Linked DNA regions of Blastococcus saxobsidens DD2. The protein of the gene in region 2 binds, or shares a complex with, the protein of the main gene of each other region. Links are inferred from orthologs where the notes say so. Each region holds a gene or a part of one and is shown on either strand. Other genes may lie near its edges. The genes, in order: BLASA_RS05650 and BLASA_RS01240.

The links.
Region 1: the proteins of BLASA_RS01240 (region 2) and BLASA_RS05650 are in contact, whole or in part, in a solved structure (PDB 8BNU), measured with the Escherichia coli proteins. The link is inferred for Blastococcus saxobsidens DD2 from one-to-one orthologs.

The regions. Positions count from the first base shown.
Region 1 is NC_016943.1:1,178,079-1,193,203, reverse strand. Bases 7,831-10,797 are described here. They hold BLASA_RS05650 (3-hydroxyacyl-CoA dehydrogenase NAD-binding domain-containing protein), read right to left. Parts: upstream 10,412-10,797; coding sequence 8,249-10,411; downstream 7,831-8,248. Other genes in these bases: BLASA_RS05655 (TetR/AcrR family transcriptional regulator), read right to left, coding at 7,831-8,186. In the rest of the region: BLASA_RS05700 (energy-coupling factor ABC transporter ATP-binding protein), read left to right, coding at 1-392; BLASA_RS05695 (cobalamin biosynthesis protein), read left to right, coding at 389-853; Rv2231c family pyridoxal phosphate-dependent protein CobC, read left to right, coding at 841-1,893; cobA (uroporphyrinogen-III C-methyltransferase), read left to right, coding at 1,890-3,125; BLASA_RS05680 (cation diffusion facilitator family transporter), read right to left, coding at 3,277-4,209; BLASA_RS05675 (cation diffusion facilitator family transporter), read right to left, coding at 4,206-4,883; BLASA_RS05670 (ArsR/SmtB family transcription factor), read right to left, coding at 4,963-5,361; BLASA_RS05665 (universal stress protein), read left to right, coding at 5,569-6,006; BLASA_RS05660 (alanine/glycine:cation symporter family protein), read left to right, coding at 6,006-7,502; more of BLASA_RS05655, read right to left, coding at 7,620-7,830; BLASA_RS05640 (acyl-CoA dehydrogenase family protein), read right to left, coding at 11,670-12,818; BLASA_RS05635 (AMP-dependent synthetase/ligase), read left to right, coding at 12,937-14,727; BLASA_RS05630 (hypothetical protein), read left to right, coding at 14,875-15,117. UniProt on the Escherichia coli protein: Catalyzes the formation of a hydroxyacyl-CoA by addition of water on enoyl-CoA. Also exhibits 3-hydroxyacyl-CoA epimerase and 3-hydroxyacyl-CoA dehydrogenase activities.
Region 2 is NC_016943.1:266,094-281,177, forward strand. Bases 8,600-11,525 are described here. They hold BLASA_RS01240 (acetyl-CoA C-acetyltransferase), read left to right. Parts: upstream 8,600-9,377; coding sequence 9,378-10,673; downstream 10,674-11,525. Other genes in these bases: BLASA_RS01230 (acyl-CoA dehydrogenase), read right to left, coding at 8,600-8,614; BLASA_RS01235 (TetR family transcriptional regulator), read right to left, coding at 8,611-9,315; BLASA_RS01245 (3-oxoacyl-ACP reductase), read left to right, coding at 10,817-11,525. Also shown: BLASA_RS01205 (serine hydrolase domain-containing protein), read right to left, coding at 1-597; BLASA_RS01210 (HU family DNA-binding protein), read right to left, coding at 731-1,186; BLASA_RS01215 (aldo/keto reductase), read left to right, coding at 1,345-2,268; BLASA_RS01220 (EAL domain-containing protein), read right to left, coding at 2,288-3,376; BLASA_RS01225 (SpoIIE family protein phosphatase), read left to right, coding at 3,565-6,321; more of BLASA_RS01230, read right to left, coding at 6,551-8,599; more of BLASA_RS01245, read left to right, coding at 11,526-12,184; BLASA_RS01250 (MaoC family dehydratase), read left to right, coding at 12,184-13,038; BLASA_RS01255 (fibronectin type III domain-containing protein), read left to right, coding at 13,350-14,996.

The DNA.
Region 1 (15,125 bases), 910 kb from region 2 along the record:
TCGCCGGTGCGGTCGCGATGCGCCCGTGCCTGCTGCTCCTCGACGAGCCGACCGCCGGGCTGGACCCGACCGCGGTGGCCGACACCCTCGCGGCGCTGGCCCGGCTGCAGGAGCACGACTCGACGGTCGTGATGAGCACCCACGACGTCGACCTGGCGCTGCGGTGGGCGGATGAGGTCGCCGTGGTGGTGGACCGGGCCGTCGTCCAGGGCCCCCCGGAGGAGATCCTGGGGAACACCCGTCTGCTCCGGCGTGCCCGGCTGGACCGGCCATGGGTGCTGACCGTCGGCGCCCGTCTGCGGGAGCTGGGTCTGCTGGCCCCCGGTGCACTCCCCCGGGACACCGACCGCCTGCTGGCCGCGCTCCCGGAGGCGCCGGCGGTGCGGTCGTGATCACCGTGGGTGTGGGGGCGTCGAGCGGGGTGAGCGCCGCAGAGGTGCTGGCCGCGGTCGACGCGGTCCTGCCTCCTGGGGCTGCTCCGGTGCGGCTGTCGACGCTCGACGCGAGGCTGCGGGAGCGTGGACTGCAGGAGGCCGCTGCCCGACGCGGCTGGCCGCTCGTCGGCCACCCCGCCTCCGCGTTGGCGCGGGTTCCGGTGCCCACCCCCTCCGACCAGGTGGCGGCGGCCGTCGGCACCGGCTCGGTGGCCGAGGCCGCGGCCCTGCTCGATGGCGGCCCGCTCGTCGTGCGGAAGACGGTGCACGGCCGGGTGACCGTGGCGGTGGCCGTGAGCGGACAGGTGCGTGAGCAGCGCAGCGAAGGAACGAGCGAGGAGCGGACCGACCGCGGAGGCGGCCTGGACATGGGAGCGAGGAGCGGAGCGCACCCCGGGAGCGAACCGTGGACGCCGTGACCGACCTCCACCACCACGGCGACGCCGAACTGGCCCCCGGCCTGGTCGACCTGGCCGTCAACGTGCGCGCCGACGCCCCGCCGCCGTGGCTCCGCGCCGTCCTGCACGCGTCGCTCGACGCCGCGGCGTCGTACCCGGACCCGGTCCCCGCCCGGACGGCGGTCGCCGCCGCGCACGGCCGCCCCGTCGACGAGGTGCTCCTCACCGCCGGCGCGGCCGAGGCTTTCGTCCTCCTCGCCCGAGCGGTGCGGCCCCGCCTCGCCGCCGTCGTCCACCCCTCGTTCACCGAGCCGGAGGCGGCGTTGCGGGTGGCCGGGCACCCGGTCACCCGGGTGGTGCTGCGCGCGGACGACGGCTGGCGGCTGGATCCGGCCGCCGTGCCGGGGGACGCCGATCTCGTCGTGCTCGGCAACCCGACGAACCCGACTTCCGTGCTCCACCCCGCGGCCGCTGTCGCCGCCCTCGCCCGGCCGGGGCGGGTGCTGGTGGTCGACGAGGCCTTCGCCGACACGGTGCCCGGTGAATCCGGATCGCTGGCTGCCCGCCGGGACCTCCCGGGGCTCCTCGTGGTACGCAGCCTGACCAAGACGTGGGGGCTGGCCGGTCTGCGGGTCGGCTACGCGCTGGGTCCGCCACCGCTGATCGCGCGCCTCGCAGCGCAGCAACCGCACTGGCCGGTCTCCACGCCGGCCCTCGCCGCGCTGGTCGCCTGCAGCGCCCCGGAAGCGCGGGCCGAGGCCGAGGCGGCCGCACGGGATCTCGACCGGTGGCGGGCGGCCCTCATCGGCAGCCTGCCGCCATCCGTGGTCGTGGAGGGCAGTCCCCGCTCCTCGTTCGTCCTGCTGCGCGTCCTCGACGGGGCGCGGGTGCGCGACGTGCTCCGGCACCGGGGGTGGGCGGTGCGCCGCGGGGACACCTTCCCCGGCCTGACCCGGGACCACCTGCGGGTGGCCGTGCGAAGTCCCGAGGTCTCGTCCGCCTTCGCCGCCGACCTCGCCGCCATCCTCTCGCCCGCTCCGAGTCCCGAGGAGGTGCCATGAGCACCGCGTCGCTCCCCCGGCCGTCCGCGCCCCTCCACCCGGTGGGCCTGCGGCTGGACGGTCGGCAGGTGGTCGTCGTCGGAGGGGGTTCCAGTTCCTACCGGGCGACCGTCGGCCTGCTGGACGCCGGTGCGGTCGTCACGGTCGTGAGCCCCGTCGTCGTTCCCGCGCTCGAGGCGCTGGCCGACTCCGGGGACCTGTCGTGGATCCGGCGCCGCTACGCGCCCGGCGATCTGGACGCCGCCTGGTACGCCGTCGTCGCAACGGAGGACTCCGCGGTGGACGAGGTCGTCGCCGCCGACGCCGAGCGCGCTCGGGTCTTCTGCACCCGCGCCGACGACCCGGGCGGCTCCAGCGCCTACCCCGCCCTCCCCGACACGGGAATCCCGCCGGCACGCGACGGCCGGACCGGTGGGGTCGTGCTCGTCGGTGGTGGGCCGGGCGATCCGGGGCTGATCACCGTGCGCGGCCGGCAGGCGCTGTCGCAGGCCGATGTCGTGGTCGTCGACCACCTGGGCCCGCGATCGCTGGTCGCCGGGCTCCGACCCGACGTCGAGATCGTGGACGCGTCGAAACTGCCGCGCGGACGGGCGATGCCGCAGGAGGAGATCAACTCGCTGCTCGTGTCGCACGCCCGCGCGGGCAAGCACGTCGTGCGCCTCAAGGGCGGGGACCCGTTCGTCTTCGGCCGGGGCATGGAGGAACTGCTCGCGTGCGCCGCCGCCGACGTCCCGGTCGAGGTCGTCCCCGGCGTCACCAGCGCGGTCGGGGTCCCGGGGGTCGCCGGGATCCCGGTGACCCACCGCGGGCTCACCCACGAGTTCGTCGTCGTCTCCGGCCACCTGCCCCCGGGCCATCCGCAGTCACTCGTCGACTGGTCCGCGATCGGCCGGCTGCGCGGCACCGTCGTCGTCCTCATGGGTGTGGAGACCGCGCCGGCGATCGCGGCCGCGCTGATCCATCACGGCCGACGGCCGACCACCCCCGTCGCCGTCGTGGTCGAAGGCACGACCGGACGTGAACGCATGATCCGGACGACGCTGGCCGACCTCGGGACGACGATCACCGAGGAGTCCGTGCGCCCGCCCGCGGTGTGGGTCGTCGGCGAGGTCGTCCAGCTGGCCGCCGGGGCAGTCGCCCCTCCCTCGGTCGGCACCACTCGAGCATCTGAGCAGCGGCCGAGTGCGGCCTGTCCCGGCAGCGCCCCCCGGACGGCGGCGCAGGCCCGCTGAGGAACGATCAGGGACGTGACGACCCCCGTATCCCGGGCGTTCGCCGGGCCACCAGGTCCGGGTACCGGCCTCGCTCGCGGGTTCGAGCCCGTCACTCACCCCGCGCAGAGAGGCCCCGGTCGGTTCGCCGACCAGGGCCTCTCTGATCAGCTCAGCGGTGCGCGGGGAGCTCGTGGTCGGCGTGCGCGGCCATCTCCAGCTGGAAGGTGGAGTGCTCGACGCTGATCGGGAAGTGGCCGGCCAGGCACGCCTGCAGCTGGTCGAGCAGCTGCGGGGACCGGCCGTCGGAGAAGCAGGAGTCCTCGACGACGACGTGCGCGGTGAGCACCGGCAGGCCGCTGGTGATCTGCGACGCGTGCAGGTCGTGCACCTCCAGGACGTGCGGCAGCGCCATCAGGTGCTTTCGGACCTCGTCGAGGTCCAGCCCCGGTGGCGTGCTCTCCAGCAGCACCGACACGGTCTCTCGCAGCAGCCTGATGGTGCGCGGGACGATCAGCACGGCGATGAACAGGGAGGCGACCGCATCGGCCCGGTGCCAGCCGGTCAGTGCGATGACTCCGGCGGCGACCAGGACGGCGACCGAGCCGAGGGTGTCGTTGAGGACCTCGAGGAACGCGGCGCGCATGTTGACGTTGCTGCTGCGTCCGCCCCTGGTGAGCACGACGATCCCGATCGCGTTGGCGGCCAGGCCGACGGCGCCGAAGACGAGCACGCCGGTGGTGGCGATCTCCGGCGGCTCGAGCAGCCGGCGGATGCCCTCGATGAAGATGTAGGCGCCGACCGCCAGCAGCACCGCGGCCTGCAGGGTGGCGCCGAGCACCTCGGCTCGGCGGTAGCCCCAGGTACGGCGCGCGGTGGCCGGGCGCAGCGCGAGCGTGGCCGCGATCAGCGCGATCACCAGGCCGGCGGCGTCGGTGAACATGTGCCCCGCGTCGGCCAGCAGCGCGAGGCTGCCGGTCACCAGCGCACCGACCACCTCGACGACCAGCACGGTGGCGGTGAGTGCCAGCACGATCGCCAGGCGGCGCCGGTCGCCACCGCGGTCGCCGGCGTGATCGTGCCCGTGGGCGTGGCCGCCGCTCATCGGCCCGCCCCTTCCTCGTCGAGGTCATGTCCATCGTCTTCGACGAGTTCACCCTCCCACGCTTCCCGGCCCTCGTGGATGGCGAAGGCGGCGATGACGAACCCGGCGACCGGGTCGAGCCAGGCAGCGCCCGTGAGGGCGTAGAGGGCCAGCCCGCCGAGGGTGGAGATGCTGAGCAGCACGCAGATCTTCGTCTCGGCGGCGTCGGCGAGGATCAGCGGGTCACCACCGAGCGCCGACCCGACGCGACGCTTGGCGCGGGCCAGCAGCGGCATGACCACGATGGACGCAGCGAGCAGGACCAGCCCGACGGTCGACGTGTTCGGCTCCTCGTCGTCGAGCAGGCTGCGCACCCCCTCGACGGCGACGTACGCGGCCAGGACGAAGAAGGTGACCGCGACGGCCTTGAGCGCGCGGCGCTCCTTCTGCTCGTCGGTGCTGCCGTGCCGCAGCCGGGCCGACAGCCGTAGCCCGACGAGGATCGCGGCGAGAGACTCGATGCCGGAGTCGACGCCGAACCCGACGAGGGAGACCAGCCCGGCGAGCAGGCCGGCGGTGATGGCGATGGCCCCTTCGGCGACGTTGTAGACCACGGTGAACTGCGCGAGGCGCAAGCCACGGCGGGTCAGCCGTTCGGTGTCGGCATCGGTCAGGGCGGTCGGCTGGCCGCTCACGCGGGGAGCCTCTCGGCGGACACGGTGCGGGGTAGTCGGCCGATGCCGGGCAGGAAGCGGGCGGCGGGGGCGACGGTGGTCACGGCCCGACCGTCTCCCCGTAGGCGGGGCACAGCACGACTGCGTCGCCGGTGGCGGCCAGCAACTGCTCGGCGGCGGCCAGCAGCTCCAGCAGCTGCGGCGCAGTCGTCAGCGACCACATCGAGGCGCGTCCCTGCGGCCGGGAGCTCACGAGCCCGCAGTCGCGCAGACAGGCCAGGTGCGCCGACACGGTCGACTGGGCCAGGCCCAGGTGCTCGGTCAGCTCCATCACCTTGTGCTCGCCGAGGGCCAGGTGCCGCACGATCGCCAGCCGGGTCGGGTCGCCCAGGCTGCGGAACATGCACGCCGCCGCGGACAGCGCTGCGGACTCGTCCACCGGAGGGGTGCTGCCCCCCGTCGTCGCCACCGCCGCGACATCGGCTCTACTCATCGCCATCCGGCGATGATAGCGCCACCGACCTTCCACGCTCGACGGGCGGGAGCGTCGCGGACCCGGCCGGTGCGCTGCACGTGCGGGGGGCAACCCCGGCGGCGCCGACAGGCACCCGCCGGGCAGGTTCCTGCACGGCACATGTCCGACCTGCCGGAAGCGGTGACCAGCGCTAGCCTTCGCGCCACGTCGTCCCCGGCCGGAGGTGGGCCCGTGCCCGGATCCATCGTCGTAGGTCTCGACGGCAGCGAGGCGAGCATCCGCGCCGCCGACGCCGCCGCCGACGCCGCCCGCCACCACGGGCTGCGCCTGGTCTTCGCCTGCGTCGTCCCGTGGTCCCCGTACTCGTTCACCACGGCGGAGGAGAACGAGCGCCGCTCGGTGGAGAAGGCGCGCGAGGAGGCCGCCGCGCGCGACCGCGTGCTGGACCCGGTGGTCACCCGGCTGTCCGCCGCCGGAGACCTGGACGTGTCGGGGATCGTCCGGCACGGCCACCCCGCGGAGACGCTGGTGAGCGTCGCCCGGGAACACGATGCGGCCTGGATCACCGTCGGTCGCGTCGGGCAGAGCCGGGTGCGCACCCTGCTCTTCGGCTCGACGCCGAGCAGCCTGATCCAGCTCTCCCCCGTCCCCGTCCTGGTGGTGCCGTGATGCAGACAGTTCTCGCCGCCACGTTCGACGAGCAGGTCGACAGCTGGTTCGCGCCGATCTCCGAACGGATCACCTCGGTCGTCTTCTACGCCGTCCCCCTGGACTTCATCGACGAGGGCGTGGTGCTGCCGCTCATCGTGGTGTGGCTGGTGATCGCCGGGTTCTTCTTCACCATCTACCTGCGCGGTTTCCAGTTCCGGGCGTTCAAGCACGCGATCCGGCTCACCCGCGGCGACTACAACGACCCCCGGGACGCCGGCGAGGTGACGCACTTCCAAGCCCTGGCGACGGCGGTCTCGGGCACCGTCGGCCTCGGCAACATCGCCGGGGTCGCGGTGGCGATCTCGCTCGGCGGACCGGGTGCCACGCTGTGGATGATCATCGCCGGGCTGGTCGGCATGTGCACCAAGGGCGTGGAGTGCACCCTCGGCGTGAAGTACCGCAACGTCTACGCCGACGGCCGGGTGTCCGGCGGCCCGATGTACTACCTGACCAAGGGGCTCAAGGAGAAGAACCCGCGGCTGGGCACCTTCGGCAAGGTCCTCGCCGTCCTGTTCTGCGTCTTCACCCTCGGTGGGGCCGTCGGCGGCGGGAACATGTTCCAGGCCAACCAGGCGTTCAGCCAGGCCCAGTCGGTGACCGGAGGGGCCGACGGCCCTCTGGGCGGCGGCGCCGCCGGGGCCATCTTCGGGCTGGTGATGGCCCTGTTCGTCGGCGCGGTGATCATCGGCGGCATCCGCAGCATCGCCCGGGTCACCGACAAGCTCGTCCCCTTCATGGCGATCTTCTACGTGCTCGCCTGCCTGACCGTCCTGTTCGCCAACTTCACCGAGATCCCGGACGCGCTGTGGGCGATCGTCTCCCAGGCCTTCTCCCCGGAGGCCGGGTTCGGCGGCGTCGTCGGTGTGCTGATCCAGGGCTTCCGGCGGGCGGCCTTCAGCAACGAGGCCGGGCTGGGGTCGGCGGCCATCGCCCACTCCGCGGTGAAGACCAGCGAGCCGGCGACGGAGGGGCACGTCGCCGTCCTGGAGCCCTTCATCGACACCGTCGTCATCTGCACCATGACGGCCCTGGCCATCGTCATCACCGGCACGTACGCCGACGAGGCCAGCGCGCCGGGCGTGCAGACCACCTCGGCGGCCTTCGAGTCGGTGGTCGACTGGTTCCCGATCGTCCTGGCGATCGCGGTCATCCTCTTCGCCTACTCGACGATGCTCGCCTGGAGCTACTACGGCCTGAAGGCCGCGACCTACCTCTTCGGCGAATCGATGCTGGTGGACCGCACGTGGAAGCTGATCTTCTGCCTCTTCGTGATCATCGGCGCCTCGTCGACGCTGGACGCCGTGATCGGCTTCTCCGACAGCATGATCTTCCTGATGTCGCTGCCCAACATCATCGGGCTGTACATCCTGGCCCGGGTCGTCAAGCGCGAGCTCTACGGCTACCGCGCCCGGCTGGAGACCGGCGAGATCCTGCCGGTCGCCGAACGGACCTGATGACCTCGGCCGTCGCCGAGGCCTGCCTACCGCCCAGGCATAGGAGGCTATGCACCCGGATCGAGGGCCCCGACCATAGGTAAAGCCTCCTATGCCTGGGGGTGGAGTGCTCGGGGGTCAGGGAGGCGTCAATGCCTCGACGATCGCCATCCAGTGCTGCAGGTGCGGTCCGGCGCGTGGGGCGTCGGGCTGCAGCGTGTACGTCAGCGCCTGGCCCCGCATGGACGTGAGCAGCACCTGGTACACCGCCTCGGCCTGCGGGTGCCGGGCCACCCGCTCCCCGAACACCTCCATCGTCAGACCCCGCAGCTGCGCGCCGAGCCGGCGCTCGTGCGGCAGCAGCGCCGTGCGCAGCTCCGGGTCGGTACGGGCCGCCCCCCAGAGCTCCATCGCGGCGATGAACAGCGGTCCGTGGAATCGCTGCCAGATCAGCTCCACGCCCAGCCGGATGCGGGCCGACGGCTCCACCGGGAGATCGGCGGCGGCCTGCCGGACGCTGGCGCTGAACTCCTCGTAGAGGTGGTCGACGGCGGCCAGCATCAGGTCGGCCTTCGACGTGAACTGGTGGGTCAGCGCGCCGCGGGAGACCCCGGCCCGGCGCTGCACCTCCTGCGTGGTCGTGCGCGCGTAGCCGAGCTCGACCAGCGATTCGACGGTGGCCCGCACCAGGGCAGCGCGCGTCACCGCCCGCCGCTCCGCCTGGGTGCGGCGGAGCGGCGGGCGGGACGAGCGCACCGAGATGCCGGTCAGCCCGATGCCCTTTCCGACAGCGAGGCCCGCAGGCTGCCCGCGGGGACGGCCCGCTCGAGGAGGATGGCCGGTGGCCGGAACCGCTCGCCGTAGGTGTCGGCCAGCTCGTCGGCCCGGGCCACGAACCCGGCGACCCCGCCCGCGTACTGGTCGACGTACTGCAGCACGCCGCCGTAGAGCGGCGGGAACCCGATGCCCATGATCGAGCCGATGTTGGCGTCCTCGACCGAGTTGAGCACCTTCTCCTCGACGCAGCGCGCCGTCTCGACCGCCATGGCGAACAGCAGCCGCTCCTGGGCGTCGCGGAACGGCACCGCGTCGCTGGTCGGGAAGAGCTCGGTCAGCCCGGGCCAGATCCGCTTCTCCGGCTGCCAGTCGAAGAACCCCCGGCCGGCGGACTTGCCGGTGCGGCCGTGCTCGACCACCATCCGAAGCACGGCGACCCCCGGGTGGTCGTCGGTGGCGCCGGCCTGGGCCGCCTCGTCGCGGATCTTCAGGGGCAGGGTGAGCGTCACCTCGTCGAGCAGGGTGAGCGGCCCGGCCGGGAAGCCGGCCTGCAACGCGGCCCGCTCGACGCTCATCGGCGCCACGCCCTCGGCCAGCAGGGCGGCGCCCTCCATGACCAGGGTGCCGAAGACCCGGCTGGTGAAGAAGCCCCGGCTGTCCTGGACGACGATCGGCGTCTTGCCGAGCTGCCGGACGACGTCGTAGGCGCGGGCCAGCGCGGCGTCGGACGTCCGCTCCCCCACGATCAGCTCGACCAGCGGCATCTTGTCCACCGGCGAGAAGAAGTGCATGCCCACGACGTCGGCCGGCCGCTGCACCCCCGCGGCGAGGCCGGTGATCGGCAGCGTGCTCGTGTTGGAGGCCAGCAGCGCGCCCGGCAGGGCATGGGCCTCGGCCTCGCTGAGCACCCGGTGCTTGAGCGCGGTGTCCTCGAACACCGCCTCCACGACCACGTCGCAGCCGGCCAGGTCGGCGGCGTCGCCGGTGGCGGTGATCCGGGCGAGGAAGGCGTCGGCCTCCTCCTGGGACATGCGGCCGCGCGACACCTGCTTGCCGACGAGCCCGGCGACGTGCGCCCTGCCCTTCTCCGCGGCCTCGACGCCCACGTCCTTGAGCACCACCTCGACGCCGACCTTGGCGAAGGCGTGCGCGATGCCGGCGCCCATCATCCCGGCGCCGAGCACGCCGACCTTGGACGCCACGAACGTCTCCTCGACCAGCGGCCGGGAGCCGCCACCGTTGATCCGGTTCAGGTCGAACCACAGCGCCTGGATCATGTTGGTCGAGATCTGGCCGACCACCAGGTCGACGAAATAGCGGCCCTCGACGGTGAACGCGGTGTCGACGTCGACCTGCAGGCTCTCCACCGCCGCCGAGAGGATCGCGTACGGCGCCGGGTACGGCGCGCCCTTGAGCTGCTTGGTCAGGTTCGCCGGGAACGCCGGCAGGTTCGCGGCCAGCGACGGCGAGGACGGCGTACCGCCGGGCACCTGGTAGCCCGTCACGTCGTAGGGCTGCTGGGCGCCCTCATTCGCCAGCACCCACGCGCGTGCCTTCGCCAGCAGCTCGTCGCGGTCGGCCGCGGTCTCGTGCACCAGGCCGAGCTCCAGCGCCTTGTCGGAGCGGACCTGCTGGCCCTGGAGGAGCAGCTCGAGCAGCGCCGTCGTCAGGCCGAGCAGCCGGACCGAGCGGACGATCCCGCCGCCACCGGGCAGCAGGCCGAGGGTCACCTCGGGGAAGCCCAGCTTGACCTTCGGGTCGTCGAGGACGACGCGGTGGTGGCAGGCCAGGGCGATCTCCAGGCCCCCGCCGAGGGCGGCGCCGTTGACGGCCGCCGCGACCGGGATGCCCAGGGTCTCCAGCCGGCGCAGCTGGCCCTTCACCCGCGTGACCTGCGCGAGGACGTCGCCCCGCATCTCCGGCGTCGCCTGGATCAGGCTGCCCAGGTTCCCGCCCGCGAAGAAGGTCTTCTTCGCGCTGGTCAGGACGACCCCGCGGATCGAGCCCTTCTCGCGCTCCAGCCGGTCGATGGTCTCACCCATGGACCGCACGTACGCGTCGTTCATGGTGTTCGCCGACGACGACGGGTCGTCGAGGGTGAGGACGACGACGCCGTCGGCGTCGGACTCCCAGCGGATGGTGCTGTCGCTCATCGGGGTGCTCCTCAGACTCGCTCGACGACGGTGGCGATGCCCATGCCGCCGCCGACGCACAGGGTGGCCAGGCCGTAGCGCAGGTCGCGCCGCTCGAGCTCGTCGACGAGCGAGCCCAGGATCATGGCGCCGGTGGCGCCCAGCGGGTGCCCCATCGAGATGGCGCCGCCGTTGACGTTGACCTGCTCGTGGTCGAAGCCGGTGTCGGCCATGAACTCAGGACGACGGCGGCGAATGCCTCGTTCATCTCGACCAGGTCGATGTCGTCGACGCTCAGGCCGGCCTTGGCCAGCGCCTTGTGGGTGGCCGGCGCGGGGCCGGTCAGCATGATGACCGGGTCGCTGCCGGACACGGCGGTGCTGACGATGCGGGCCCGCGGGGTGAGCCCGTGGCGGGTGCCGGCCTCCTCGGTGCCGACGACGACCAGCGCGGCGCCGTCGACGATGCCGCTGGAGTTGCCGGCCGTGTGCACGTGGTCGATCCGCTCGACCCAGTGGTACTTGTTCAGCGCCACGGCGTCGAAGCCGCCCATGTCCCCGATGCCGGCGAACGCCGAGGGCAGGGCGGCGAGCGACTCCACCGTGGTGCCGGGGCGGACCAGCTCGTCGGTGTCGAGGACGACGGTGCCGTTCTGGTCCGTCACCGGGACGACCGATCGCTCGAAGTAGCCGTTGGACCAGGCCTTGGCCGCGCGGGCGTGCGACTCGGCGGCGTAGGCGTCGACGTCCTCCCGGCTCCAGCCGGCGAGGGTGGCGATGAGGTCCGCGCCGATGCCCTGCGGCACGAAGCCGGTCCGCGCCGCGGTCTCCGGGTCCATCGGCCAGGCCCCTCCGTCGGAGCCCATGGGCACGCGCGACATCGACTCGACGCCACCGGCGAGCACCAGGTCCTCGAAACCCGAGCGCACCTTCTGCGCGGCCAGGTTGACCGCCTCCAGGCCGCTGGCACAGAACCGGTTGATCTGGACGCCCGCCACGGTGTCGGGCAGCCCGGCGGCCAGTGCGGCGGTCCGGGCGATGACCGCCCCCTGCTCGCCGACCGGCGAGACGACGCCGAGCACGATGTCGTCGACCAGCGCGGGGTCGAGCTGCGGGTTGCGGCGGCGGACCTCGTCGATGAGTCCGGTGGTCAGGCTGATCGGCTTGACCGAGTGCAGCCCGCCGGTCCGCTTGCCCTTGCCGCGCGGGGTGCGCACGGCGTCGTAGATGAATGCCTCGGTGGACATGCTCGTCCTCTCGGGTCCTCGGGGTGGGAAGGGTCAGACGCCGAGCGAGCGACCGACGATCTCCTTCATGATCTCGGTCGTCCCGCCGTAGATGGTCTGGATGCGCGAGTCGAGGAAGGCCTTGGCCACCGGGTACTCGAGCATGTAGCCGTAGCCGCCGTGCAGCTGCAGGCAGCGGTCGACGACGCGCTTCTGCAGCTCGGTCGTCCACCACTTGGCCATCGCGGCGTCCTCGACGGTGAACCGGCCGGCGTTGTGCTCACCGATCGCCTTCTCGAGGTAGGTCTCGGCGATCGAGACCTCGGTGTGCATCTCGGCCAGCTCGAACCGGGTGTTCTGGAACGACCCGATGGGCTTGCCGAACGCGGTGCGGTCCTTGCAGTACTGGACGGTCAGGTCGAGCACGATCCGGGCGGAGGCGACGGCGCCCGCGGCGATGGAGAGCCGTTCCTGCGGCAGGTTCTCCATGAGGTGGAAGAAGCCGTGCCCCTCGGTGCCGAGCAGGTTGGCGGCGGGCACCCGGACGTCCTCGAAGAACAGCTCGGCCGTGTCCTGGGCCTTGAGCCCGACCTTGTCCAGGTTCCGGCCGCGCTCGAAGCCGGGCATCCCGCGCTCGACGACCAGCAGCGAGAAGCCGCGGGCCCCGGCCTCCGGATCGGTGCGGGCGACGACGATGACCAGGTCGGCGTTGATGCCGTTGGTGATGAACGTCTTCGACCCGTTCAGCACCCATTCGTCGCCGTCCCGGCGGGCCGTCGTCCGCAGACCCTGCAGGTCGGAGCCCGCGCCCGGCTCCGTCATGGCGATCGCGGTGATGCTCGCGCCGCTGACGACGCCCGGCAGCCAGCGCCGCTTCTGCTCCTCGGTGGTGAGGGAGATGAGGTACGGCGCGACGACGTCGTTCTGCAGGGTGAACCCGAGGCCGCTGGCCCCCACCCGGCTGATCTCGGCGGAGAGGATCGCGTTGTAGCGGAAGTCGGTGACCCCGCCTCCGCCGTACTCCTCGGGGACGTCCATGCCGAGCAGCCCCTGCTCGCCGGCCTTGAGCCAGACCGACCGGTCGACGACCCCGGCCTCCTCCCACGCGGCGTGGTGCGGAACCACCTCCTTGGCCAGGAAGTCCCGCAGCATCGCGCGGAACGACTCGTGCTCGGCCTCGTAGAGCGCGGACTGCACAGCCACCTCCGGGTGGTCGGATGATCTCCCGGCGGTCAGCGCGCGGGAAACCTGAACATACAGACCGATCGTTCTGTATCTTCGCGATCCAGGTCACGCCCGATGCACCACCGAGGGAGCCCCTGTGCAGGAGTACTCCACGCCCACCGCATTCGAGATCCCGGCATCCGCCGCACTGACCGATGCGGTCACCGACAACGCCGGCGACACCCCGGAACAGGTCGCCTTCAGCCGCAACGTCGACGGCCGCTGGATGCCGGTGACCAGCCGGGAGTTCGCCGCGCAGGTCTCCGCACTGGCCCGCGGGATGGTCGCGGCCGGGGTCCGGGCGGGCGACCGGGTCGGCATCATGAGCCGCACCCGCTACGAGTGGACGCTGGCCGACTACGCCGTCTGGACCGCCGGCGGGGTGTCCGTGCCCATCTACGAGACGTCGTCGGCCGAGCAGGCGCAGTGGATCCTGTCCGACTCCGGGGCGGTGGCCGTGGTGGTCGAGAACGCGGCACACCGGTCGATGATCGGCTCGGTGCGCGACCGGCTGCCCGACCTCCGGGACGTCTGGGACATCGAGGCCGGCGACCTGGACACGGTCGCCGCCGCCGGCGCCGAGGTGCCGGTCGAGGAGCTCGCCGGGCGCCGCAGCACCCTGACGGCCGACACGCTCGCCACGATCATCTACACCTCCGGCACGACCGGGCGGCCCAAAGGCTGCGAGCTGACCCACGGCAACCTGCTGTACGTCGCCGAACTGGCCCCTCAGGTCATCCCGGCGATGGCGGCGAAGGACGCCAGCTCACTGCTGTTCCTGCCCCTGGCGCACGTCTTCGCGCGGATCATCCAGATCGGCTGCGTGCAGAACGGCGCACGGCTCGGCCACACCCCCGACCTCGCCTCGCTGCTGGCCGACCTCGGCACCTTCCAGCCGACCTTCCTGGTCGCGGTGCCCCGCGTCTTCGAGAAGGTCTACAACGGCGCACGGCAGAAGGCGCACGCCGGCGGCAAGGGTGGGATCTTCGACCGCGCCGAGCGGGTGGCGGTCGCCTGGTCGAAGGCGCAGGACAGCGGCGGGGCAGGCCTCGGGCTCAACCTGCAGCACAAGCTGTTCGACACCCTGGTCTACGGCAAGCTGCGGGCGGCGATGGGCGGCAAGGTGGAGTACGCGCTGTCGGGCGGGGCACCTCTCGGCGAGCGGCTGGGCCACTTCTTCCGCGGCATCGGCGTCACCATCCTCGAGGGCTACGGGCTGACCGAGACCACCGGGCCGAGCACGGTCAGCGGCCCGGACGCGATGAAGGTGGGCACGGTCGGCCGGCCGGCCCCGGGGTCCGCGGTACGCATCGCCGAGCACGGCGAGATCCAGGTGCGCGGCCCCCAGGTGTTCCGGGGGTACTGGAACAACCCCGAGGCCACCGCCGAGACGATGCGCGACGGCTGGTTCGCCACCGGCGACCTCGGCGTCATCGACGACGAGGGCTACGTGACGATCACCGGCCGGATCAAGGAGATCATCGTGACCTCCGGCGGGAAGAACGTCTCCCCCGCCGTCCTGGAGGACAAGATCCGGGCGCACCCCCTGGTCAGCCAGTGCATCGTGGTCGGCGACAACCGCCCGTTCATCGGCTGCCTCGTCACGCTCGACGCCGAGGCGCTGCCCGGCTGGCTGGAGACCAAGGGCCGGGCGACGGACACCCCGATGGCACAGCTGGTGGACGACCCGGAGGTGGTGGCGGAGATCCAGGCTGCCGTGGACCGGGCGAACGAGCAGGTGTCCAAGGCGGAGTCGATCAAGTCCTTCGCCATCCTCCCGGTCGAGTGGACGGTCGAGGGTGGCCAGCTGACGCCCTCGCTGAAGCTGAAGCGCTCGGTGGTGATGAAGGAGTTCGCCGGCGAGGTGGAGAAGATCTACGCCCACTGACCCGCTCGGCACCACGGGGCCCGTCCGCGGCTGCGGACGGGCCCCCGTCGCTCCATTCCGGAACAGGTGGGACCGGTGTGACGGGTGCGGCCGACACGTGCCCGGCGGTGGTGGCGGAAGGGACGGAAGGCTCGGACTCTGGTCGGCATGACCACCGTCTACGCGTACGGCACGGCACACGCGGTCCTCATGGTCGGCTCTTTCGGCGCGGAGGGCCTCACGCCGCGGCAGATCGGCCCGGCCCACGCCACCATCGGCCGGGTGAACGGGCAGAGCCGCAAGGCACTGTGCGGCGCCTACGTCTCGATCGACGAGCAGGTGTCCTGGCCCCCGGACGGCTACGAGGACCACCAGCTCTGCCCGAACTGCGCCACGCTCGCCGCCCTCTGAGCCCCGCC
Region 2 (15,084 bases):
GGTGGAGACGCCGTAGTTCCACTCGGTGCCCGGCTGGAAGACCAGCGGCGCCGAGGCCCACTGGCGGCACACCTCGGCGGAGTCGGCGCCCGGCGGCGTGCCCCACTCGTGGCCCATCGCGCGGTACATGGCGTCGACGGGGTGCGCGTGGTGGAAGCCGTAGGTGAGCCCCGACATGTGGGTGAGCAGGTGCCACACGCGGATCGGCTCGACCTGCGGGCTGGTGACCGGCTTCATCGCCGATCCGGCCACGTACACCCGGGTCTCGGCGAACTCCGGCAGCCAGTGCGCGATCGGGTCGGTGAGCTGGAAGGCCCCCTCCTCGTACAGCATCATCGCCGCGACCGAGGTGATCGGCTTGGTCATCGAGAAGATCCGCCAGCGGGTGTCCTCCTCGACCGGGAGGCCCTCCTCGACGTTCCGGAAGCCGGCGCGGCCGACGTGCACGAGCTTCCCGCGCCGGGCGACCGTGACCAGGAAGCCGGGCAGCTGGCCGTCGTCGACGTAGCGGTTCAGCCGCCCGTCGATGCGTGCCAACCGGGCCGGGTCCATGCCCACCTCGGCCGGGTCCGTCCGCACCTGCAGATCACTGCTCACGCCCACCTCCGGGTCCAGGACGCCGCCCGCCGCCGGGCAACGTCTCGACCGGCATCCTGACTCACGCCGTTGTGAGCCGGGACACACGGGGTCGGGACGTCCGCCCGGCGGCGACCACCGGTCCCGGGAGGGATCAGACGGGGACGGAGCTCGCGGCCTTCTTCAGGTTCGAGCCGGCGGTCACCTTGACGGCGTTCGCCGCGGGGATGTCGATGGACTCCCCGGTCTGCGGGTTGCGGCCGGTGCGGGCGGACCGCTGGGTGCGCTCGACGGTGATCAGGCCCGGGACGGCGACCTTCTCGCCACGGGTGATGGCGTCGACGAGCTCGTCCTGCAGGCCGGCGAGGACCGAGTCGACGGTCGAGGCCGGGACGTCGGCGCGCTTGGCGATGGCGGAGACCAGTTCGGCCTTGTTCATGTGTGTCCTTCCGTAGGCGGTGGCGGGTGCCGTGTGCGCGGCACGCAGCCGGCTCTTCACCCTGGACGCGCGGGGCGCCGGCGGGGTTCCCCGAGATCCGCGCGGGTGGCGCGGCCTACGGGGCGCCCGGTCTCGCGGGAGGCCGGGCCGGGGGGCACGGTGCCATGCCACCCGTCGGTCCCGCCACCGGGGGCCCTGCGGAGCCCGCAGAAACCTCCCCGGTCACAGCTGTCCCGCGGCCCGTGCGCATCCCCCGGCCGGCCTTCAGGGGCCCGCGCCGGGCGTGCGGGCGTGGGGGGGAAGGAGGGGCCTGCTACTAGCGTGGGTCCATGCCGACGCTGCCAGGGACCGATCTGACCGTGAGCCCGCTCTGCCTGGGCGGCAACGTCTTCGGCTGGACGGCCGACGAGGCGACGTCGTACGCCGTGCTCGACCGCTACCTGGACGCCACCCCCAGCACGGTCCAGCCGTTCGTCGACACCGCGGAGTCCTACGGCGACGGCGAGTCCGAGCGGATCCTCGGCGCCTGGATGGCCGACCGCGGCGCCCGCGACCGGGTCGTCATCGCCACCAAGGCCTCGCGCATGCAGAAGGAGCACCCGCTGGCCGCCGGGGAGATCCGGACGGCGGCGGAGCGGTCGCTGCGCAATCTGCAGACCGACGTCATCGACGTCTACTACGCCCACTACGACGACGGGACGACGCCGCTCGAGGAGACCGTGCGCGCGCTCGACGAGCTGGTGCAGGCGGGCAAGGTGCGGTACGTGGCCGCGTCGAACTACTCGGCGGCGCGGCTGACCGAGGCGCTGGACACCGCCGAGCGGGCGGGCACGGCGCGGTACGCCGCCCTGCAGGCCCACTACAACCTCATGGAGCGGCCGGTCTTCGAGGACGAGCTGCGCGACGTCGCCCTCGACCGCGGGCTGGGCGTGCTGCCGTACTACGGGCTGGCCAAGGGCTTCCGCACCGGCAAGTACCGGCCGGGGCAGCAGATCGACTCGGTGCGGGCGGAGAAGGCGTCGGCCTACCTGGGGGAGCGGGGCGACCGGGTGCTCGCCGCCCTCGCCGAGGTCGCCGACGGGTACGGCGTGCCGATGCCGGCGGTGGCGCTGCGCTGGCTGGCCGACCAGCCGGCCGTCGTCGCCCCCATCGCCAGTGGGCGCACGGTCGAGCAGCTCGCCGACCTGCTGCCGATGCAGGACCTGGTGCTCGGCGACGACGAACGCCGGCGCCTCACCGACGCGGCGGCCTGACCGCCGCGGGCTCCGCCGGTCAGCGGCCCGAGCCGGCCGCGGTGGCGAGGTCCTCGATCCGGAGCAGGCCGAGGACCTCGCCGGTCGGGTCGGTGCAGATCACCGGGTCGAACCGCTGGGCCGGCGGGCGGCTGAGCGCCCGCCGGAGCGCGTCGTCGATGCCGGTGGACGGGTGCACCCGCAGGGAGACGGGGGAGGTGTAGACCTCCGCCGTCCGCGGGTCGCTGAGCAGCAGGCCGGCCGGTTCGCCGTGCGGGCCGAGCAGGACCGCGGGCGCCACCATGGCGGTGTCCTCGTCCGGTTCGTACCGGCGCACCGGCCGCAGCAGGCCGGCCACGGTCTCGGTGACCCGGGCCCGGGCGACCTGGGCGCGGAGGAGCTGGGTGACCTCGGCGGAGAGCGGGGCGAACGTCGTCGCGGGCCGGCCGAGCAGCCAGCCCTGGGCCAGCGGGACGCCGAGCCGGGCGAACGCGGCCAGCTCGGCCGGGGTCTCCACGCCCTCGGCCAGCAGGCGGGCGTCGATCCGACCGGCGAACTCCCCGATCATCTCGGCCAGCGTCATGCGGACGGGGTCGCCGTCGATGCCGGCGACCAGCGCCCGGTCGAGCTTGACCAGCTGCGGCCGGACGGCGGCCAGCTGCTGCAGCCCGGAGTAGCCGCTGCCGGCGTCGTCGAGGGCGATCCGGGCGCCCCGCTCGCGCAGGGCGTCGGTCTGCCGGCGCAGGGCGGCCAGGTCGTCGACGGGGGTGTGCTCGGTGAGCTCGACGACCACGCGGTGCAGGTCGGCCCGGCTGGACAGGGCGTCCTGGACGACGTCGGTGCCCAGCAGGTGGGGGCTGACGTTGAGGGTCAGGAAGGCGTTCGGCGGCAGCCCGTCGACGGCGGCGAGCACCTTGTGGACCGCCAGCGCCTCCAGCTCCGCGGCGATCCCCACCTCGGCCGCGGCCGCGAACCAGGCGTCGGGTCCGGCGGTGCCGGGGAACCGGGCCAGTGCCTCGTAGCCGGCGATCGTCGCGGTGGCGAGGTCGACGATGGGCTGGAAGACGAGCGTGAGGTCGTCGGCGTCGGCGAGCAGCGGCCGGCAATCCGGGAGAGCGACCGTGCGCATGCCGAGCATGAGAGGTGGATCGGACGATCGGCGTCGTTCCTTGAACCCGCGCCCGGATCTCCCCCCGCAGGAAGATCCGCCCGTCGTCCGCCCCGCCGGACGTGCCGGCCCCGATCCGTCGGACGGTCGTGCCAGCATGTGCGTCAGGAGCACCCGACCGGGTGCGGCGACACCGGGCGGAGGGCTGTGTGGCCGGCGCTGCGTCCACCGTCCCTCCGGGCCTGCCGGGGAGCGACCCGCTGACCGATCCCCTGCGGGTCGCCGCGGCCCGGCGGCTGCTGCTGGAGGTGCCCGGCCCGGCCGCCTTCGACCGGCTCTCCGCGCTCGCCGCGCGGCTGCTGGATGTCGGCCACGTGAAGGTCACCCTGTTCACCGACCGCGACGTCGTCGTCGGTGGTCACGGACTGCCGGCCGGCGTGGTCGGTGGGCCGGCACTGCTGACCGGCGCCCTCTCGGCGATCACCGTGCGCCAGGGCTCGTCGCTGCGGATCTCCTCGGCGGCCGACGACGAGCGGGTCGCCGGGCTGCCGGCCGTCACCTCGGGGGAGGTGCGGTCCTACCTGGGTGCGCCGCTGCTGGCGGCCTCGGGCCAGGTGGTCGGCGCGCTGGCCGGCTACGACGCCGCCCCCCGGGAGTGGTCGGACGACGCCGAGGAGCTGCTGGAGCAGCTCGCGGCCTCCGTCGTCGCCGAGCTCGAGCTCTCCGCCGCGCAGTCCGCCGTCGGCACCTCCCGCGCCTGGCTGGAGGTGGCCCTGGAGGCCAGCTCGGTCGGCATCTGGGAGCGCGACCTGCGCACCGGGACCATCCACTGGGACGAGCGCTGCGCGGCCCTGTTCGGCGTGGACTCCGCGATGGACCACGAGTCGCTGGACCAGGTGCTGACCGAGCACGTGCACCCGGAGGACCACGCCGCCGTGGAGGAGGCGATGCGGGTCGCGATCGAGGAGCGGGGTGACTACACCGTCGAGTTCCGGGTGCGCCGCGAGGACGGCGTCGCCCGCTGGGTGCTCGCCCGCGGCCGGGTGGTGGCCGACGCATCGGGTGCACCGGCGCGGGTGCTCGGCACCGTCCTCGACGTCACCGAGGCACGGGGGCAGGCCCAGCGGCGGCTCACCGCGGTCGAGCGGGCCGCCGCCATCGCCGAGGTCGCCGCCGAGCTGGCCAACGCCGCCCGCCTCGAGGATCTCGCCGACGTGGTCGTGCGGGCCGCTCACGTGCTGGGGGCCCAGACCGGTGCGCTCGCGATCGTCGACGGACCGGGCGGTCCGCTGCGCCTGCACATGGCCGGCGACCTGGCGGCCACCGTCCGGGAGCAGCACCCCGAGATCGGGCTGGTCGACGGCGTCGTCCTGCCGATGGACGACGCGTTGCCGGTCCAGTACGCCGCCCGGCGCGGCCGGCGGCTGCTGCTCAGCGATCCCGCCGAGACGATCGCCCGGTTCCCCGCGATGGCGGGGGTCGTCGACCTGGTGGGGCTGCGCGCCCTCGCGGCGGTGCCGCTGCGGGTGGAGGGCCGGGTTCTCGGCACGTTCCTCGTGGTCTGGACCGTCGACCACGACTTCCTCGGGGACGACGTCGAGGTGCTGGAGGCGCTGGCCGCGCAGATCGCGCTGAGCGTCTCGCGGCTGCAGGCCGACGCCGAGCGTGCCGCCGCGGTGGCGGCGATGGCCCAGGCCAACGAGCGGCTGCGGTTGCTCGCCGAGGCCGGCCGGGTGCTGTCGGGCACGCTGGACATCAACCAGCAGATCGGCCGGCTGGCCTCGCTCGTGGTCCCCGAGCTCGCCGACTGGTGCTGGATCGTGGTCACCGACGAGCAGGGCCGGCTGCACGACGTGGCCAGCAGTCACCGGGACGCCGCCCGCCGCTCCGAGGTGGAGGAGTACGTGCGGGCGATGGTGGCCACGATGAGCGAGGCGTCGGCCGCCCGCCGGGTCACCACGACCGGCTCGCCTGTGATGCTGCCGGTGATCGACTGGGACGACGTGGCCCGTGCGCTGCCCGACGCCGGCGCCCGCGAGCGGTTCGCGCGGCTCGGCGCGGGCTCCGGGGTGGCGGTCCCGCTCGTCGCCCGCGGGCAGGTGCTCGGCGCGCTGGGGTTGTTCACCCGGGAGGAGCGCGGCCCGCTGGGCGACCGCGAGGTGGACACCGCCGTGGAGATCGGCCGGCGGGCCGGCCTGGCCCTGCACCAGGCCCGGCTCTACGGCCAGCAGCGGGAGCTGGCCGACGCGCTGCAGCGCAGCATGCTGACCGAGCCGCCCCAGCCCGAGCACGGCGAGATCGTCGTCCGGTACGTGCCGGCGGCCGAGGGCGCCGAGATCGGCGGTGACTGGTACGACGCCTTCCTGCAGCGCGGTGGGGCGACGGTGCTGGCCATCGGCGACGTCGTCGGGCACGACACCCGCGCAGCCGCGGCGATGGGCCAGGTGCGCGGGCTGCTGCGCGGGATCAGCTACTCCAGCGGTGGCTCACCGGCCGAGGTGCTCAGCGAGCTGGACCGCGCCGTCCAGGGGCTGGCACTGGACACGATGGCCACCGCGCTGGTCGCCCACCTCGAGCCCGAGCCCGGCGACGAGACCGGCCGCGTGCGGCTGCGCTGGGCCAACGCCGGCCACCCGCCGCCGGCGCTGCTCGCTTCCGACGGCAGCGTGGTGCTGCTCGAGGGCAAGCAGGCCGATCTGCTGCTCGGCGTGGCGCCGGAGACGGTGCGCGAGGACCACGTGGCCGTCCTCGCGCCGGGGTCCACGGTGCTGCTCTACACCGACGGGCTGGTCGAGCGGCGCGACCGGGACATCGACGCCGGCACCCAGCAGCTGCTCGAGGTGCTCGGCGACTGCGAGGGGCTGCCGCTGGGCGAGCTGTGCGACCGGGTGCTCGAGCGGATGTTCCTGCCCGACGCCGAGGACGACGTCGCCGTCCTCGCCGTCCGCCTGCACCCTGAGGGCTGACGCCGGGCGGTCGAGATCGGCACCGTCTCCACCCGACGCCGACTCCCCGGGGCGCTACGGCCCGCGCCAGGCATGGTTTTCCGCACAGTCGGACTCTGCCCATCAGCGCTGGGCAGAGTCCGACTGTGCGCGGAACACCTGTGTCACCGGCCGGCCCACAGTTCCCGGCACGGCCTGATCCCGGGTACGTGGCCACTCGGACCCAGGCTGCGCGTGGAACACCGCTGTGTCACTGGCCGGGTGGCACGTCCAGGTCGGTCGCGGTGCCCTCCGGCGTCCCGGCACCGTGCTGCCGGCGCAGCTCGGCGTCGCGGGCGGCCATGGCCTCCTGCCGGCCGGGCTCCTCCTCGAGGATGGCCGCGGCCTTCCAGTCCGCCGGGATGGCGAAGGCGTCGACCAGCGTGGTCATGTGCGGGCGCAGCTGCTTGAGCAGGGAGTTCACCGTGGCGGTCAGCGTCTTGGCGCGTGCGGGAGTGAGCTGCCCGTGCTCGAGGAACCAGGCCTTGTCCGCCTCGATGGTCGACAACGCGTACAGGTCGCAGACGGCGTCCAGCAGCGTCCGTGCGGCCGGGTCGGTGGTGCGGTCGACGCCGTCGACGAACGCCTCGAGGACGATCCGGTCGATGTGCGTCTGCGCCGTCTTGAGCACGTGGTCCTGGACGTCGTTGAACATGTCGAAGGGCGCCATCGGGTGGGTGGGAGACGACACGGTGGTGGAGTTCTTCCGGAGCCGCCGGATGGCGCCCTCGAGCGCGTGCTTCTCGCGGAACTCGAGCATCTTCAGCTGCCAGCCGCGCTCGAGCATCGGCACGTCCTCCAGCCCGGGCACGGCGTCGACGAGGCGGGCGATCAGCGCGCGGGCCGCCGTCCGTTCCAGCACGGTCTCGCGCACCATGTCGGCGACGAAGCCGATCCGGCCCCAGCCGTCGAGCGAGCCGAACGTGTCGCGGTAGCCGGTGAGCAGGCCCTTGGCGACCAGCTGCAGCAGGACGGTGTTGTCGCCCTCGAACGTGGTGAAGACGTCGGTGTCGGCCTTGAGGTGCGGCAGCCGGTTCTCCTGCAGGTAGCCGGCCCCGCCGCACGCCTCGCGGCACATCTGGATGGTCTGCGTGGCGTGCCAGGTCTGGGCGACCTTGAGCCCGGCGGCGCGGGACTCGAGCTCGCGCTGGGCCTGCTCGTCGATCTCCTGGCCGTGCTCGTGCACCGCCGTCTGGACGTCGTGCATCGTGCTGACCAGCTCGGCCTGGGCGAAGTTCAGCGCGTAGGTCCTGGCCAGCGCGGGGAGGAGCTTGCGCTGGTGCACGAGGTAGTCGTTGATGACGATCTCGCGCTCCTCGCCCGGGGCGGCGAACTGGCGGCGGGCGTTGCCGTAGCGCACGGCGATGTCCAGGGCCAGCTTCGTGGCCGACGCCGCCGAGCCGCCGACGCTGACCCGGCCGCGCACCAGCGTGCCCAGCATGGTGAAGAAGCGGCGGGTCTCGTTCTCGATGCTGGACGTGTAGGTGCCGTCGGAGGCGACCTGCCCGTAGCGGTCGAGCAGCATGTCGCGGGGCACGGTCACGTGGTCGAAGGTCAGCCGGCCGTTGTCGACGCCGAGCAGGCCGGCCTTCGGGCCGTCGTCGCCGATGGTGACGCCGGGCATCGGGTTCCCGTCCTCGTCCCGGATCGGCACCAGCCAGGCGTGCACGCCGTGGTTCGTCCCCTGCGTGATCAGCTGGGCGAAGACCACCGCCATGCGCCCGTCCTCGGCGGCGTTGCCGATGTAGTCCTTGCGCGCGGCCTCGTGCGGGGTGTGCAGGTCGAACGTCTGCGTGGCCGGGTCGTAGGTGCAGGTGGTGCGCAGCTGCTGGACGTCGGAGCCGTGGCCGGTCTCGGTCATGGCGAAGCAGCCGGGCAGGTCGAAGCTCATGATGTCGCGCAGGTAGGTCTCGTGGTGCCGGCGCGTGCCCAGCAGCTGGACGGCGCCGCCGAACAACCCCCACTGGACACCGGCCTTGACCATGAGGGAGAGGTCGGTGAAGGCGAGCATCTCGATCGAGGTGACCGAGCCGCCGGCGTCGGCCTCGCCGCCGAACTCCTTGGGAAAGCCGAAGCCCACCCGACCCGACTGGGCGAGCGTCCGTGCCGCGCGGGTGACCCGCTCGCGGGCCTCGGCCATCGACTCGCCGTAGACCGGCAACATGTCCGGGTCGTGCAGGTTCTCCCGGGCGTCGCGGCGCACGTGTGCCCAGCGGCCGTCGAGCGCCTCCTGGAGGTGGGCCGGGTCCACCGTGGGTGGCAGGGTGCTCGTCACAGGTCCTCCTTGCGGTTGTCGGTGGTCACGACGCCGGAGAGCCCGGCCCAGGCCAGTGCGGTGAGGTGCGCCGCCAGGTCGCGACGGGGCATGGGGCGGCCGGTGCGCAGCCACCAGTCGGCGGCGGCGCGGACCAGGCCGACGACGCCGTGGCCCCAGGGGGCCGCTGCGGCCGGGTCGCGGCCGGCGTCGGCAAGGGCGGCGGCCAGCAGTGCGGCCGCCTGGTCGCCGACGAGGTCGGCGAGGCCGGTGACCGGATCGGCGTCGGCCGGCCGGTCGCCGCCGGGGGCGGAGACGACGAACCGGTAGACCTCGGGATCGGCCTCGAGGAAGGCGAGGTAGGCCTCGATCGCGGCGCCGAGCATGGCGCGGGGCTCGGCGCTGCTGCTCATCGCCGCCCGCAGCGTGGGCAGCAGCTGCTCGGCCACCCGCGCGCAGACGGCGACGTGCAGGTCGGTGCGGTCGGCGAAGTGCCGGTAGACGACGGTCTTGCTGGTGCCGGCCTCGGCGGCGATCTCCTCCATGCCGACGCCGGCCCCGTGCTTGCCGACGGCGGTGAGGGTGGCCTGGACGAGTTGTTCGCGGCGTTCCCGCCGGTGCTCGTCCCATCTCGAGTCGCGCCGGTCCCGGCGGTGCGCCACCTTCTTCTCCTGCACGCGGGGCTGCACGTGCGACGTCTCTCGCACCGCCTCGGCTTTCACAGTGACCGACGGTACCTGATACCGTGAGTACCGGCCAGCTCCACCCGAACCCGGAGGTCTCCATGGCGCAGAGCCAGCAGCCCACGACCCGCAAGGCGGCGATCGTCGGCGGGAACCGGATCCCGTTCGCGCGATCCAACACGGCGTACGCCCAGGCGTCCAACCAGGACATGCTCACTGCCACGCTCGACGGGCTGGTCGCCCGCTTCGGCCTGCAGGGGGAGTCCCTGGGCGAGGTCGTCGCCGGCGCCGTCCTCAAGCACGCCCGCGACTTCAACCTCACCCGCGAGGCCGTGCTCGGCTCGAAGCTGTCGGCGACCACGCCGGCCTACGACGTGCAGCAGGCCTGCGGCACCGGCCTGGAGGCGGCGATCCTCGTCGCCAACAAGATCGCCCTCGGGCAGGTCGAGTCCGGCATCGCCGGGGGCGTCGACACCACCTCGGACGCTCCCCTCGCCGTCAGTGACGACCTGCGCCGGGTCCTGATCTCGCTGAACAACGCGAAGACGTGGCAGGACCGGCTCAAGGTCCTCGGCCGGATCCGCCCCGGCATGATCGCGCCGGAGATCCCGCGCAACGCCGAGCCGCGCACCGGCCTGGCGATGGGTGACCACGCGGCGATCACCGCCGAGGAGTGGGAGATCGGCCGCGAGGAGCAGGACGAGCTCGCCGTCCGCTCGCACCGGTCCATGGCCGCCGCCTACGACCGCGGCTTCTTCGACGACCTCGTGACGCCGTTCCTCGGGCTGGCCCGCGACAACAACCTGCGGCCGGATTCGTCGGTGGAGAAACTCGCCACGCTCGAGCCGGTGTTCGGCAAGGGCGAGGGCGCCACGATGACCGCGGGCAACTCGACCCCGCTCACCGACGGCGCCTCCGCGGTGCTGCTGGCCTCCGACGAGTGGGCCGAGGCCAAGGGCCTGCCGGTGCTGGCCCACCTGGTCGACGCGCAGACCGCGGCGGTCGACTACGTGCACGGCGGCGAGGGCCTGCTCATGGCGCCGGTGTACGCCGTCCCCGTACTGCTGGCCCGCAACGGGCTGACCCTGCAGGACTTCGACTTCTACGAGATCCACGAGGCGTTCGCCTCCACCGTGCTCGCCACGATGAAGGCCTGGGAGGACCCGGCCTACTGCAAGGACACGCTCGGCCTCGACGCGCCGCTGGGCTCGATCGACCGGTCGAAGCTGAACGTCAACGGCTCGTCGCTGGCGGCCGGGCACCCGTTCGCCGCGACCGGCGGCCGGATCGTCGCCCAGCTGGCGAAGGCGCTGCACGAGGCGGGCCCCGGCAAGCGCGGTCTGATCTCCATCTGCGCGGCCGGCGGCCAGGGCGTCGTCGCCATCCTCGAGTCGTGACCCGGTAGTCGCCGCCGCGGGGTCGACCCGGGCCCGGCGGGGTGGAGCCGCGTGGGCACGCGGCTCAACCCTGCGCGACCCGGGTTGACCCGGGCCGCGACAGAGCGCACGCCCTCATCCCATCTGTGGAAGGAAGACCTCCAGTGGCTGACTGGTACACCACCTTCGCCAACTCCGGCTTCGGCACCACGATCACCAAGCAGCTGGGCCTGCCGCGGCCGGCGGTGCTGCGCCGTTACGAGCCCGGCCAGCCGCTGCTGCCGGGCCCGGCGGTCGTCGGCTCGGCCGGCGACGGCCGGCTCCGCGACACGGTCACCGCCGTCCTGCGGGATGCGGGGGTGACCGTGCAGTCGCCGGTGACGGCGGACGGCGGCACCGACGGCGCGAAGCCGGCCGCGGTGATCCTCGACGCGACCGGGGTGACCGGCCCCGGTGACCTCGCCGGCGCGCACGACTTCCTGGCCCCGGCGATCAAGCGGCTGCGGGCGTCCGGCCGGGTGCTGATCCTGGCCGCCCCGCCGACCGACGCCGACTCCCCGGCGCAGGCCGCGGCGCGGCAGGCGGTGGACGGACTGGTCCGGTCCATCGCGAAGGAGCTCCGCGGTGGCTCTACGGCCAACGCCGTCTTCGTGCCGGAAGGTGCGGAGGACTCACTGGCCGGCCCGCTCCGGTTCTTCCTCTCCGGCCGGTCCGCCTACGTCGACGGGCAGCTGCTCACCGTCTCCCCGGCCGACGTCCCGGCCGACCAGGACGAGGAGAGGCCGCTGGCCGGCACGGTCGCCGTCGTCACCGGGGCGGCCCGGGGGATCGGCGCGGAGATCGCGAGGGTCATGGCGCGGGACGGCGCGCACGTGGTCGCCGTCGACATCCCGGCCGCGGGCGACAACCTGGCGCAGGTCGCCAACGAGATCGGCGGGACGGCGCTGCAGCTCGACATCACCGCCGCGGAAGCCCCGCAGCGGCTGGTCGAGCACCTGCGCGAGCGGCACTCCGCGGACGGACGACAGGGCGTGGACGTGATCGTCCACAACGCCGGGATCACCCGCGACAAGCTGCTGGTGAACATGGACGCCGCCCGCTGGAACTCCGTCATGGCGGTCAACCTGCAGGCGCAGCTCGACATCACCCAGGCGCTGCTGGACAGCGACACCCTGCAGCCCGGCGCGCGCGTCGTCTGCGTCTCCTCGCAGTCGGGCATCGCCGGCAACCGCGGCCAGACCAACTACGCGGCGTCGAAGGCCGGCGTGATCGGCATGGTGCGGGCCTGGGCGCCGCTGTTCGCCGAGCGCGGCGCCACGATCAACGCCGTCGCGCCGGGCTTCATCATCACCGAGATGACGGCGACGATGCCCTTCGGCACCCGGGAGGTCGGGTCGCGGATCAACTCGCTGCAGCAGGGCGGGCTCCCGGTCGACGTCGCGGAGACGATCGCCTGGCTCGCGCAGCCGGGCAGCGCCGGGGTCAACGGGCAGACCGTGCGGGTCTGCGGCCAGTCGATGCTGGGGGCCTGATGGCGACCACCGTCCTGGAGCAGCCGCCGAACATGGCGGCGCTGTTCGCGAAGGCGGCGTTCACCGCGCGCGGCCGGGGCGGGGACCTTTCCGATACCCGGCTGGCGCGGCACGGCGTGACCGTGGAACCCGCAAACCTCGCCGATTACGCCCGGGTGTGCCGGTTCCCGCTCGCCGACTCGCTGCCGGCCACGTACCCGCACGTGCTCACCTTCCCGCTGCAGATGGCGCTGATGAGCGACCGGTCCTTCCCGCTGGCGCTCCCGGGGCTCGTGCACGTGCGGAACCGGATCGACGTGCTCCGGCCGATCGCGGCGTCGGAGGCCCTCGACCTCGAGGTGTGGGCCGAGCGGTTCGCCACCCACCGCAGCGGGGCGACGGTCGATCTCTGCGCGTCGGTGTCCTCCGGCGGGCAGGAGGTCTGGCGCGGGCGCTCGACCTACCTGGCCCGCGGGGCGCGGGCCCCCGAGGGAGCACCGGATTCCGATGTGACGGTGGCGGTGGGGACCCTCGACCGTGCGGCCGCCACCTGGCGGATCCCTGACGACGCCGGCCGCCGCTACGGGAAGGTCTCCGGCGACGTGAACCCGATCCACCTCTCCGGGCTCACCGCGAAGGCGTTCGGCTTCAAGCGGGCGATCGCGCACGGCATGTGGGTGAAGGCCCGGGTGCTCGCGGCGGTGGCCAACCGGCTGCCGGATGCGCTCACCGTCGACGTCGGCTTCCGCAAGCCGCTGTTCCTGCCGTCGACGGTCACGCTCTCGACGGCGCAGGCCGACGGCGGCTGGGACGTCGCCGTCCGCAACGCGACGACCGGCACCGAGCACCTCGTGGGGACGATCCGCGCCCTCTGACACGCGGGCGGTCCGGGCTACGCCGTCAGGACGTCGTGCGCCGTCCACGTGCGCGGAAGGAGTTGCGGTACGGCTTCGTGCTGAACTGATCCGCACAACCGGACCGGGTCGCTCTTGGCGGTTTCGGGCGTGATGAGTTCCGCTGCTGACCTGCGGTTTCCTGGCACTGGTAACGATCCGGTCACGCGCAGCCCCATGCGTTCTGCCCTGCGCGGCGGCGGATCCCGGCACCCGGCGCCGTGGTCTGGTCCCCTCGCGTCCGGACGACCGGGCCACCGCCCCGGCGTTCCGGGACCACAGAGGGAGTCGACGTGCAGCTCACGTTCCCGTCTCGTCGTGCGCTCGGCCTGGTGGCCCTGAGCGCGGTCGGGATGTCCACCGCAGTGCTCGGCGTCCCGGGAACGGCCCAGGCGGCCACCACCCCTGTCGTCGCGGTCGCCTTCGACGACTCGGCCGGCACCTACGAGGTGCTGCCGGGTTACTGCTCCATCACCTGGACCGTCGTCGGCGGCCACGGTGGGGCCACCGGCGAGGGCGCGCCCGGTGCGCCCGGCGGCAGGCTCGTGGTGACCACCGCCGCGTTCGAGGGGGACGTGTTCGGGCTCGGCCGCGGAGCGGACGGCGCCCCCGGGACCACGGACCCGGCCCCGGGCGGGGTGAACCCGATCGGCGGGGGCGGCTTCGATGGCCAGAACGGGGTCGGCGCCTCCGGTGGCGGCGGAGCCGCCTCCGTGGTCACCCAGGGCGAGGCGGTCGCGCTGATCGCCTCGGGTGGGAAGGGTGCGGAGTTCAACGCCGGCTCGAACGACGGCGGAGCCGGTGGCTACGGCTCGAACCTCATCAACACCACACCGATCGGCACCCCCACCGACACGACCGCCGAGCCGGGTGCGGCCGGATCCGTCAGCGGTGTCGCCAACCCCTGCGCCGTGCCGAACGCTCCGACCGGCCTCTGGGTCACGGCCGGGGACCGCTCCATCGACCTCTATTTCGAGGAGGGTGACTTCGACTGGGACACTATGGCCGAGGTGACCGGCTGGGACGCCAGCACCGACGGCGGCACCACGTGGCAGGCGCTGGACGCCACCGGGGCCTTCGGCTCGTGGAGCGCCACCGTCACCGGTCTGACCAACGGCACGACCTACAGCGTCACGGTCCGCGCCGACAGCGCCGCCGGCCCCGGTGCGGCCAGCGCCGCGGTGAGCGCGGCGCCCGCCGCTCCGGCCGGTGCGCCGACGAACGTCGTCGCGAAGGCCGGCCCGTCCTCGATCACGGTGACCTGGAACCCGCCGGCGTCCGCCGGCACGTACCCGATCGCCGGGTACGTGGTGGGCTGGGGTGCCGGTGAGCGCGGGGACCTGGCCTGCGAGGTCGACGTGGATCAGCCGCGCGTCTGCGTCTTCCCGGCGGAGCCGGGCGCGGAGTACGGGGTCACGGTCTTCGCCGTGGACACCGAGGGCAACGTCGGTACTCCTTCGGCGGTCGTGCCCGCCGGCGTGATCCCGGCCCCCACCGTCCCGGCCACGGTGCCGGCGTCGGACGGCGCCCTCGGTCGCCCGGCCGGTGCGACCGGTCCGGTCACGGCCGGCAAGGAGATCACGCTGACCGGCACCGGCTACCTGCCGAACTCGACCGTCACCGTGGTCATCTACTCCGAGCCGCAGGTGCTCACGCAGGTCGTCACCGACGCCACCGGCTCGTTCACCGCGACGGTGACCGTCCCGGCCGGTCTGGCCGACGGTGAGCACACGCTCGTCGGCTCGGGCGTCGACCCGGCCGGGAACCTGCGCTACCTGACGCTGCCGGTCACGGTCGTCGGCGGCACGGCCACCGCGACCGGGGCTGCTGTGCTCGCCGACACCGGTGCCGACATCGCGCTGCCGCTGGCCGGCGGGGCGGCTGCCCTCCTGCTCGGTGGTGGCCTGCTCGTCGCCTCCCGGCGCCGCGCGACCGCCTGACGCACACCTGACCGGCAGCCGCCGGTCACCACGGGCCCGGGTTCCGCCGCCGACGGCGGGGTCCGGGCCCCCGGCGTTCCTGGGGCCC